One region of the Polaromonas aquatica genome, then DNA from elsewhere that is predicted to be linked to it. Evidence: predicted binding sites of a transcription regulator. Region 1 holds the regulator's gene; the other holds the start of a gene.

What was found. Region 1 encodes FliA, which starts transcription of late flagellar genes. Its sites were predicted from a motif close to CTAAAGTTTNNNNNNNNNNNGCCGNTA; they were not measured.
Region 2: a site for FliA is predicted at 2,418-2,444, ahead of ACFQND_RS14045 (flagellin N-terminal helical domain-containing protein). Genes of this name have one in related genera too.

What each region holds. Positions count from the first base shown of each region.
Region 1 is NZ_JBHSRS010000074.1:25,317-29,702, reverse strand. It holds gene flgA (flagellar basal body P-ring formation chaperone FlgA) at 1-681, shown strand, start outside; gene flgM (flagellar biosynthesis anti-sigma factor FlgM) at 765-1,052, shown strand; gene ACFQND_RS13710 (flagella synthesis protein FlgN) at 1,049-1,507, shown strand; gene ACFQND_RS13705 (RNA polymerase sigma factor FliA) at 1,583-2,326, opposite strand; gene ACFQND_RS13700 (MinD/ParA family ATP-binding protein) at 2,380-3,078, opposite strand; gene flhF (flagellar biosynthesis protein FlhF) at 3,089-4,386, opposite strand, start outside.
Region 2 is NZ_JBHSRS010000076.1:14,636-19,021, forward strand. It holds gene fliF (flagellar basal-body MS-ring/collar protein FliF) at 1-1,600, opposite strand, end outside; gene fliE (flagellar hook-basal body complex protein FliE) at 1,902-2,219, shown strand; gene ACFQND_RS14045 (flagellin N-terminal helical domain-containing protein) at 2,546-4,180, shown strand; gene ACFQND_RS14050 (flagellar protein FlaG) at 4,377-4,386, shown strand, end outside.

The DNA of each region.
Region 1 (4,386 bases):
CTGTCCATGGTGCTGGCAGCCATGACAGCATTGACACCCTCGGCGCACGGTACAACACCCGCACCGCTGCCTGGTAGTGCGCGGCCGGTTATCGAACAGTTCTTGTTGAATCAGACCGCCGGCCTGCCAGGTCGGGTCAGCATCACCATTGACACCCCCCAGTCAGGCGCGCTGCCGCCATGCGAGGCTCTCGAACCGTTTCTACCTGCTGGCGCTCGTCCCTGGGGACGCACATCCGTCGGGGTCCGGTGCAACACAGCTCAGCCCTGGACCCGCTACGTTCCCGCCTACGTCAAGGTCGTGGGAACCTATTACGCAAGTACACGCCAGATTGATGCCGGTCAGGCACTGGCGCCTGCCGACACAGAGCGGCGCGAAGGCGACCTCACCAAACTGCCTGCCAGCGTCGTTGTCGATTCATCGCAACTGAACGGCGTCATAGCCTCAAACAGAATTGCTTCAGGATCTCCCGTGCGGCGGGAGTTCCTGCGAGGCAACTCCATCGTGCGTCAGGGTCAAAACATCAAGGTTGTCACGCAGGGCGCTGGTTTTGTGGTGAGCACCGAGGGAAGAGCCATGACGGATGCCGCAGCGGGTTCGCTTGTTCAGGTCAAAATCCAGGGTGGGCAATTATTGAGCGGCGTCCTTCGCCCAGACGGCATCGTCGAGCGGTCGAACTGATTTACCCGGCAGTTTTTGGGTTCTTTCCTAAAGTTCTGTACTGAGCAACCGTTATATGGGAGAGAGCTCCCCGAGGAAACACCATGAAGATCGATCAAAACGTTACATTTCTGAAGAGCCTGGCGGGTACGTCCGCCACGGCACCAGCGAAGGCCGGCGCAGCGGCCATGGCAGCGGAAACCGCCCAGGCGGCCCGGCCGGCCACGCCTACGCCCTTGCTGCCCTCTACCAATGGTGACTTTGATGCCGCACGTGTGGCGCGTATTCGGGAAAGCATCAGCGCCGGCCACTACCAGGTGAATGCCGAAAAAATCGCGGACGGCCTGCTGGCCACCGTGCATGACTTGCTGAAAAACAAAAATACGCCATGAGCCAGTTATTGCTGAATCACCTGACCCGGGAATGCGCGGCCATTGGGGAATTCCTCGAGTTGCTGGATCAGGAAGCAAGTGCCATGACCCAGGGTAACTTCGCCTGCCTGCCAGGACTGACCGAGCGCAAGGCGCAACTCGCAGACCAGATCGCACTCTTTAGCCGCCAACGCGAAATCGAGCTGGTAAAACTCGGATATACGGCGGACCGCAACGGCGCAGAGGCTGCTGCAAACGCTGGCGGAAAGTTGCTGCAAGACACCTGGAATAAGTTACTGACGCGCGCAGCGCTGGCCCACGAGCACAACTACCGCAATGGCGTAATGATCCACACGCACCTGGATTTCACCCGGCAGGCCATCAGCTTCCTGCACGCGGGCGGTCAACCGCTGTACGGGGCGAATGGCGCTCACCACACCGGAAGCAACAGCGGCAACAGCCTCGCCCTGGGGTAAGCACCCACCCGGGGGCAATCATGCCCCCGCTCAGGCATTTCCGCCTGCGCAGGCAGGCCCATCCCCGTTTACGAGCTACAGTATCTCGGCCAGAATCCCGCGCAAACGGCTGATCACCTGGCTGTGCAACTGGCAAACACGTGACTGGCTGACCTCCATTACAGCGCCAATTTCACGCAGGTTCAGTTCCTGCTCGTAATACAGACTAAGGAGCAGGCGTTCACGCTCCGGAATCGCCTCGATCGCCTGTACCAGGCGATGCCGCAAACCGCTTTCGAGCAACTGGCTCAGCGGATCGCTGATATCACGGCGATCGCCATTTGCCCCCCTTGCTTGCTGGTCAAGAAAACTGTTTTCCTGGTCACTGCGATCGAAGTCCTCGTAATAGACCAACTGGCACCCGTGAATTTCCTGAAGCAGCTGTTGATATGCCTCCAGCGGCAACTGCAATTCACCGGCTATTTCTCCCTCCGTAGGTGCGCGCCCCAGCCTTTGCTCCTGAACCTGGACCGCCGCCGCAACACTGCGCGAAGACTGCCGCAAACCACGCGACACCCAGTCATTGGCACGCAGCTCATCCAGCATTGCGCCGCGAATACGCTGACTGGCGTACGTTTCGAACTTGGCCCCCTGGTCGTCCTGATAGCGTTTGGCGGCATCCAGCAGGCCCAGCATGCCGGCCTGAATCAGGTCATCCATATCAACACTGGCAGGCAGCTTTGCGATCAACTGCAAGGCCAGGCGACGTACCAGCGGCGCATACTGCGTCAGCAAGTCCGACGAGCCGGAGCTGGTGATTTTTCCCTGTGATGTGTACATTGAAAAGGTTCCCGTTTTCTTGGCGATCGATCACTCAGCGTTTGTCAGATGCATCAGTGCATCCCCGCTACAGGATGGGCTTCCTGACGGGTAGCGATGCCGGGCTGCAACGGCAGTGATCTGCCAGCCGATGGCTTATGGGGCCAGTGCAACAGGTCAGCGGCCAGCTGGCGAAAATCGCTTGCGGCTGGACTGCTCTGAAATGCTTCAACCACCGTCAGGTTCAGCCGTTGCGCCTGAAGCACCAATGGATCGGCCCTTACCCAGCCGGCAGGCTCCAGCGCCACCGCAAGGTAGCGGCTACCGGTGTCCGCCAGATTGGCCAAAACCCGTTTCGCCGCAACCGCATCTGCGGTCTGGTTGACCATGACACGAACCCGCTGCAAGGCATGTGCATAGTGCAGTCTCTTGATGCAGGCATAAGCCTGCATGATGGACGCGGCATTGGCCTGCAGAACCACAAGAACATCATCGGCTTTTGCTGCCGCAGCAGACAGCGCGCCATCCCCATTAAGTACGGCATTGATCAATGTCAGGTGCTCATGCGAACGACAGCGCGCCTGATTCACTTCCTGGTGTTCGTCCAGCAAATGCACCTCACGCCCCTGCAACACAAGCGCAGCTCGCAGGTTTGAGGCGACGTCAGCAATGCATACGGCAGGCTCACACCCCACCAGTGCGACCAGCCTTCCGGGGCTGCTGGACATCAGCCGCCGCAGGCCATCGGCCTGATCACCAACTACTTTTCGCATTCTGAATAACCTAACCCTGCACCGATGCAGCGCCGGACGAAACCGGTACCGCCGCATCCCCGGTGTCCATCGCATCCAGAAGCACAAAGAGTTTCCCCAAGCCTTCAAAAAGAGCTGTGCCGGGAATTGCCCTATCAGCACGAACAGAACGTCCGGCCAATTGAGCCAGGACCTTGCGCGCCGTTTCTGGCCAGGTACCTTTAGCCTGTTGAAGCCTGAATATCGTGGTTGACGCCTGACCAGCCACCAGCAAGCGTTTGGACGGAGCGAGCTCCCCGAAAGCACTTACATCACCAAGCTGCTGGAGGTTTTGGCCGAGGAGCTTGAAGTACGCATCAGCAGTGGCCCGCCAGGCCGGCCATTGCGCCATCTGCAACGCGGTTGCCTTTACTTCAGGGCTGGCGAGCAGATACCCGAGCCGCAATACCTTTCCCGTATCGATGTCAACCAGGCGAGTCACGACGCAACGCAACGGCGAAGAGACCAGCCCACCTCCGGTGCCGTTGAATTTTGAGTCAACGCACAGGGCAACCGTCATTTCGGCCACCGACAACAACGCGGTCTTCTTTTTGTACAAAACCGGCTCCACGCCGCTGAAGGACAGCGCCGCAGCAAGCTTGAGCAAGGTTTTCGGCGCTTCGTCTCCAGGGACAAGCACGCGAAGCGCAGCGGCCGCGCTCGCAGCCCAGTGGACGCCAGTGGCGTGCAAGGCCTGGATCACACCGTATGCAGGCAGGTGGGCAAGGAGGTGAACCGGGGATCTATCGGCACAGCTTGCTGGACGCAACCACCCGGGCATAGGCATGCCCGGAATCAGTGAACCGCCCATCTCGTGCTGAGGCACCGCGGCGAAAGGCTGGCCAGTGCGATCCGACAGCAGGACGCCGACTGTCATGGCTGAATCGGCGCCGGCATCCAGTGTCGGGCGAACCTCGCCCGCAGCCACCAGCAGATGGTCGCTGCAGTGGGTCTTTATATCTGCGCTCACCTGTGATGCAAGCATTTGCTCAATAGCATCCTTGCCGGCCCGCTCGTCAGCAAGTGTGCGCCAGAGCAGGCGGGTGTCGTCAAACCCGATCTGGCCGCCGGCAAGTGCGGCGGCATTCGAGGTCAACTCCTGTGCGTTGTGGGCCAGGGTCCGTATCAGTTGCTGGCATTGCGATCGCAGGCGTTCGCTGACGGCTTCGGCCGCGGCCAGCTCCGCACCTTTTCTGGAAACAGCCGTTTCTTCAGCAAGGTCGGCCTCGCCGGGCACAAACAGGGAGCTTTTGCTTTTAGCTTGAAAAACGCTGTCGATCAGTACATTGC
Region 2 (4,386 bases), on a different contig from region 1:
CCTGTCGCTCCTGTGCTGCCTCGTTCTGCTCGGTGTTCGGTGGCGGTGTTTGCTCAGTGATAACCACGGGCGGCAGCACCGCTGGCGGTTGCAGGTGTTTGCGCAGCAGGGGCCGCAGTACTGCAAACCACAACCATAGGGCAAGCATGCCCAACAGCAGGTATTTGCCCAGCGATTTGGCCAGGTCTATGTTTTCAGGCTGTTTCCACACGGGAAGATCCGCGACTTCGCTGTTGTCGGAGGCAAACGGGCTGTTCACCACATTGAGCGAGTCACCGCGCTCCGCGCTATAGCCCATGGCTTCCTTGACCAGGTTGTTGATCTGCGTCAATTCTGTGGCTGACAGCGCCTGCGCCCCGCGCTTGCCCTGGGCACCGACGGTGTTTCGGTAGTTGATGACAACCGCCACCGACAGGCGCCTGACACCACCGGCCGCTTGCTGGGTATGGCGGATGGAGCGATCCAGCTCATAGTTTGTGGTGGAGTCTTTGCGACCCGAACCCGAGGCCACACGCGGTGCCAGGCCCGCACTTGTTGCGGCCAGCTCCGTGCTCATCCTGAGCTGGTCTGCGGCTGGTGTGCCTGGGCGGGCTGGTGCCGGAGGGTTGACGATAGGGGCCACAGGGTTGACCGGTGGCTGGTTGGTCAGTGCGCCCGGCACGCCGCCAGGCGGCGTCGTGCCTTGCTGGCTGGACTCGCTGGACTGGTGGCTGCGAATGGCCGCGCTGCCCGGTTCCTGGTTCGGACGGTATTTTTCGTCCGTGTTCTCGACGGTCGAGAAGTCAATGTCGGCCGCCACCTGGGCGCGCACATTGGCGGCACCGACGATGGGCAACAGGATGGCCTCAATGCGGCGTATATAGCCTTGCTCGATCTCTTGCGTGTATTTCAGCTGGCTGACATCCAGTCCCCGTGTACCGGCATTGGCGGCCGACAGCAGGTTACCGGCCTGATCCACCACGGTAATGCTTTTGGCTGAGAGCTCAGGCACGCTGCTGGAGATCAGGTGCACGATGGCGCTGATCTGGCCTTCGTCTATGCTGCGCCCTCGGTGCAGTGACAAAACCACCGAGGCGCTGGGTTTTTTCTGCTCGCGTACAAACAGGGACGGTTTGGGCAGGGCCAGGTGCACACGCGCCGATTCGACGGCCGAGATGGAGTTGATGGAGCGAGCCAGCTCGCCTTCCAGCGCACGCTGGTAGTTGACCTGTTCGGCAAACTGGCTGGTGCCGAACTTCTGGTTGTCCATCAGTTCAAAGCCGACAGTGCCGCCCTTGGGCAGGCCCTGGGAGGCCAGCTTCAGGCGTGCCTCGGGTACCTTGTTGGCCGCCACCAGCAAGGCGCCGCCGCCCTCGGCGAACTTGTACGGGATGTTCATCTGCTGGAGCGAGGCGATGATCGCGCCACCATCACGGTCCGACAGATTGCTGTACAGCACGCCATAGTCAGGCGCACGGCTCCAGAGAAGCAGTGCGGCCGCAACAGCCACGGCGGCCGAGGCGCCAATCATCAAGGGTAATTTCGGGTTGGCGCGCAACTGCTCCAGCAAAGGCCGGATTCCGGGCTTTGCCGTGTTGGCGACTGATGCGGTGGCACTCATGTGTTCACCTGCATGGCGCTATAGCGCGCGGGTGATCGGTGCCTGCGCGGCAAAACGACTGATGACATACGACAGTTATTGCTAATAGAGAAGGGCAAGAGGCTGGCCCGGCAATCCCGGTCCAGGCACCCCCAGCCTTGCGAGTGATTGTCCAAGCGCGGTGTGGCCCTTGATCGGGCGAATAACCGGGGGTTTTGCCGTCTTTTGACGTGATGCCGGGGCGGGGTGGCTGGTACGCTTCAGGCCCTGAATCAGTGACAGTCAGTATCAAACATGGGCGCGTCTGCGCCGGAGAAAAAATATGGCGATTGCGTCAATCGAATCTGTTTTGCAGCAAATGCGGGCGCTTGCTCCAATGATGGAGGGCCCCGCGGCGGCCGGCGGGGATGTGCCTGTCGGTGGTTTTGCCGGTGAGTTGAGAAAATCACTGGACCGCATCAGCGACGCGCAGCAAAGCGCATCTGCGCAGGCCGAAGCGTTTGAGCTGGGCAAGCCCGGCGTGGCGCTCAATGATGTGATGGTGGATCTGCAAAAAGCCGGCATCGGCTTTCAAACCGGCCTGCAGGTGCGCAACAAGATAGTTCAGGCTTACCAGGAAATCATGAACATGCCTGCCTGAATGGCGTGCTCCTTTATTGATAGCTGGTTGCGCCCTTTATTCAGGGGCTACAGGCCAATTTCATTGAAAATTTCGGGTTGATGGTAATGATGTGGTTGCCTGGTCCACTTGGTGCTTGTCTTGCCGGGATAGGGGCGGTGTGGGCCGGAGCGGTGGCCGGGTTGTCGGGTGGAGCGCCAACTTTTTGCAGAAAGGCCCTAAAGGTTTTTCCCGCACCGGCCGATATCCTGAATAACGGGGGCTTGCAAACTGTTTCAGCAAGCAAGGCCAACGTGACGGCGAGTTAGCCGGAGTCTACAAACCTTTTTTTGTATTCAGGAGTCCTCATGGCATCAGTCATTAATACCAATTCCCTTTCCCTGCTCACGCAGAACAACCTCAACAAATCGCAGTCGGCCTTGAACACGGCGATTGAGCGCCTGTCTTCCGGCATGCGTATCAACAGCGCCAAGGATGATGCAGCTGGTCAGGCCATTGCCAACCGCTTCACCGCCAACATCAAGGGCCTGACACAAGCCACGCGTAACGCCAACGACGGCATCTCCATCGCCCAGACGACTGAAGGCGCGTTGACCGAAGTCAACAACAACCTGCAGCGCGTTCGTCAACTGGCTGTGCAAGCTGCCACCGGCACCAACTCCAGCAGCGACTTGAAGTCGATCCAGGATGAAATCGGCCTGCGCCTTGACGAAATCAACCGCGTGTCGGAACAGACCCAGTTCAACGGCGTGAAAGTGCTGTCGGCTGACGCTGGCAAGCTGACGGTTCAGGTTGGCGCCAACGACGGCCAGACCATCGACATCGACCTGAAAGAAATCAGCGCCAAGACCCTGGGCCTCGAAGGCTTCAACGTCGACGGCAAGGGCGCCGCCAACAAGGCTGCCACGGCAACCGATTTGCTGGTCGCAGGTTTTGCTTCCACGGGAACTGCTGGCGGCGTGACGTCTTACGACCGTACCCTGACGGCAGCGGCCAATGGCGCTGTGGCAAAAGACGCCCTGGCCCTGATGCAGGACAAAGGCGTGGTTGTTGTAGGCACGGAAACCTTCACCTACAACGCTGCAACCAAGAACTACGCTGTGGCCGATAGCGCCCGTACGCTTGCTGCGACGAACGCCTCGCTGACCCCACCAGTCGGCGGCAGCGTGACCGCTACCGTCACCATCGGTGGCAAGTCGCAAGACGTCAAGATTGACAGCAATGGCGCCTTGACCGATGCGAACGACGGCTCCGCCCTGTACTTTGATGCAACGAAGAATCTGACCAAGACCGGCACGGCTTCCACGGCTGCTACCGTCACGGCGTTGACTGCTGCTGCAACTGGTATGCAGGCTGGCGACACGATCAAGGTCGGCGCAACCGGCGCGACCTACACCTCGGCTGGCGCCACGTTCACCGTGGCCGGTGAGACGGCTTCGTCTGCCGTCGTTGCTGCCAAGCTGACCACCACCGGTGGCACCGTCGACTTCGACGCCGCTACCAGCGCTGGTGTTGATTACACCGCAGTCGCCGGCGGCGCCCTGACGGGTGCTTTCATGGGTGCCAGCGGTCTGACGACCACCGCACTGGAAACGCTGAAGCTGAACGCCAACGGTGTTGTCACCGACGCGTTTGCAAACCAGGTGTTTGCCGATTCCACAAAACCCGGCAAGCTGACCACGAAAACTGTCAGCGACTCCACCGCAACGGTCGATCCTTTGAAGGCGCTGGATGCTGCCCTGTCCAAAGTGGACGCCCTGCGCAGCTCGCTGGGTGCGGTGCAAAACCGTTTTGACTCGGTGATCGCCAATCTGGGTACCACGGTGACCAACCTGTCTTCTTCGCGTTCGCGCATTGAAGATGCTGACTACGCCGTTGAAGTTTCCAACATGACGCGTGCACAGATCCTGCAACAAGCTGGCACCTCGGTGTTGGCCCAGGCCAACCAGACCACGCAAGGCGTGTTGTCCCTCCTGCGTTAATCGCTTGGTGGACGGATACCTCTTGCGATCTGAAGAGGTGTTTCAAAGGTGGTTTGCAACCCTGGTTGCGAGCCACCACGACAGTGTCAGGCGGCTGCGAGGCTGCCTGCACTGTCCACTGGTATTCAGGCCTGGCTGTTTGACGCCGCGCAGAGAGGCCAGTGGACAGTGAAGAATTCTGGAGATAAGAAAAATGATGGATAGCG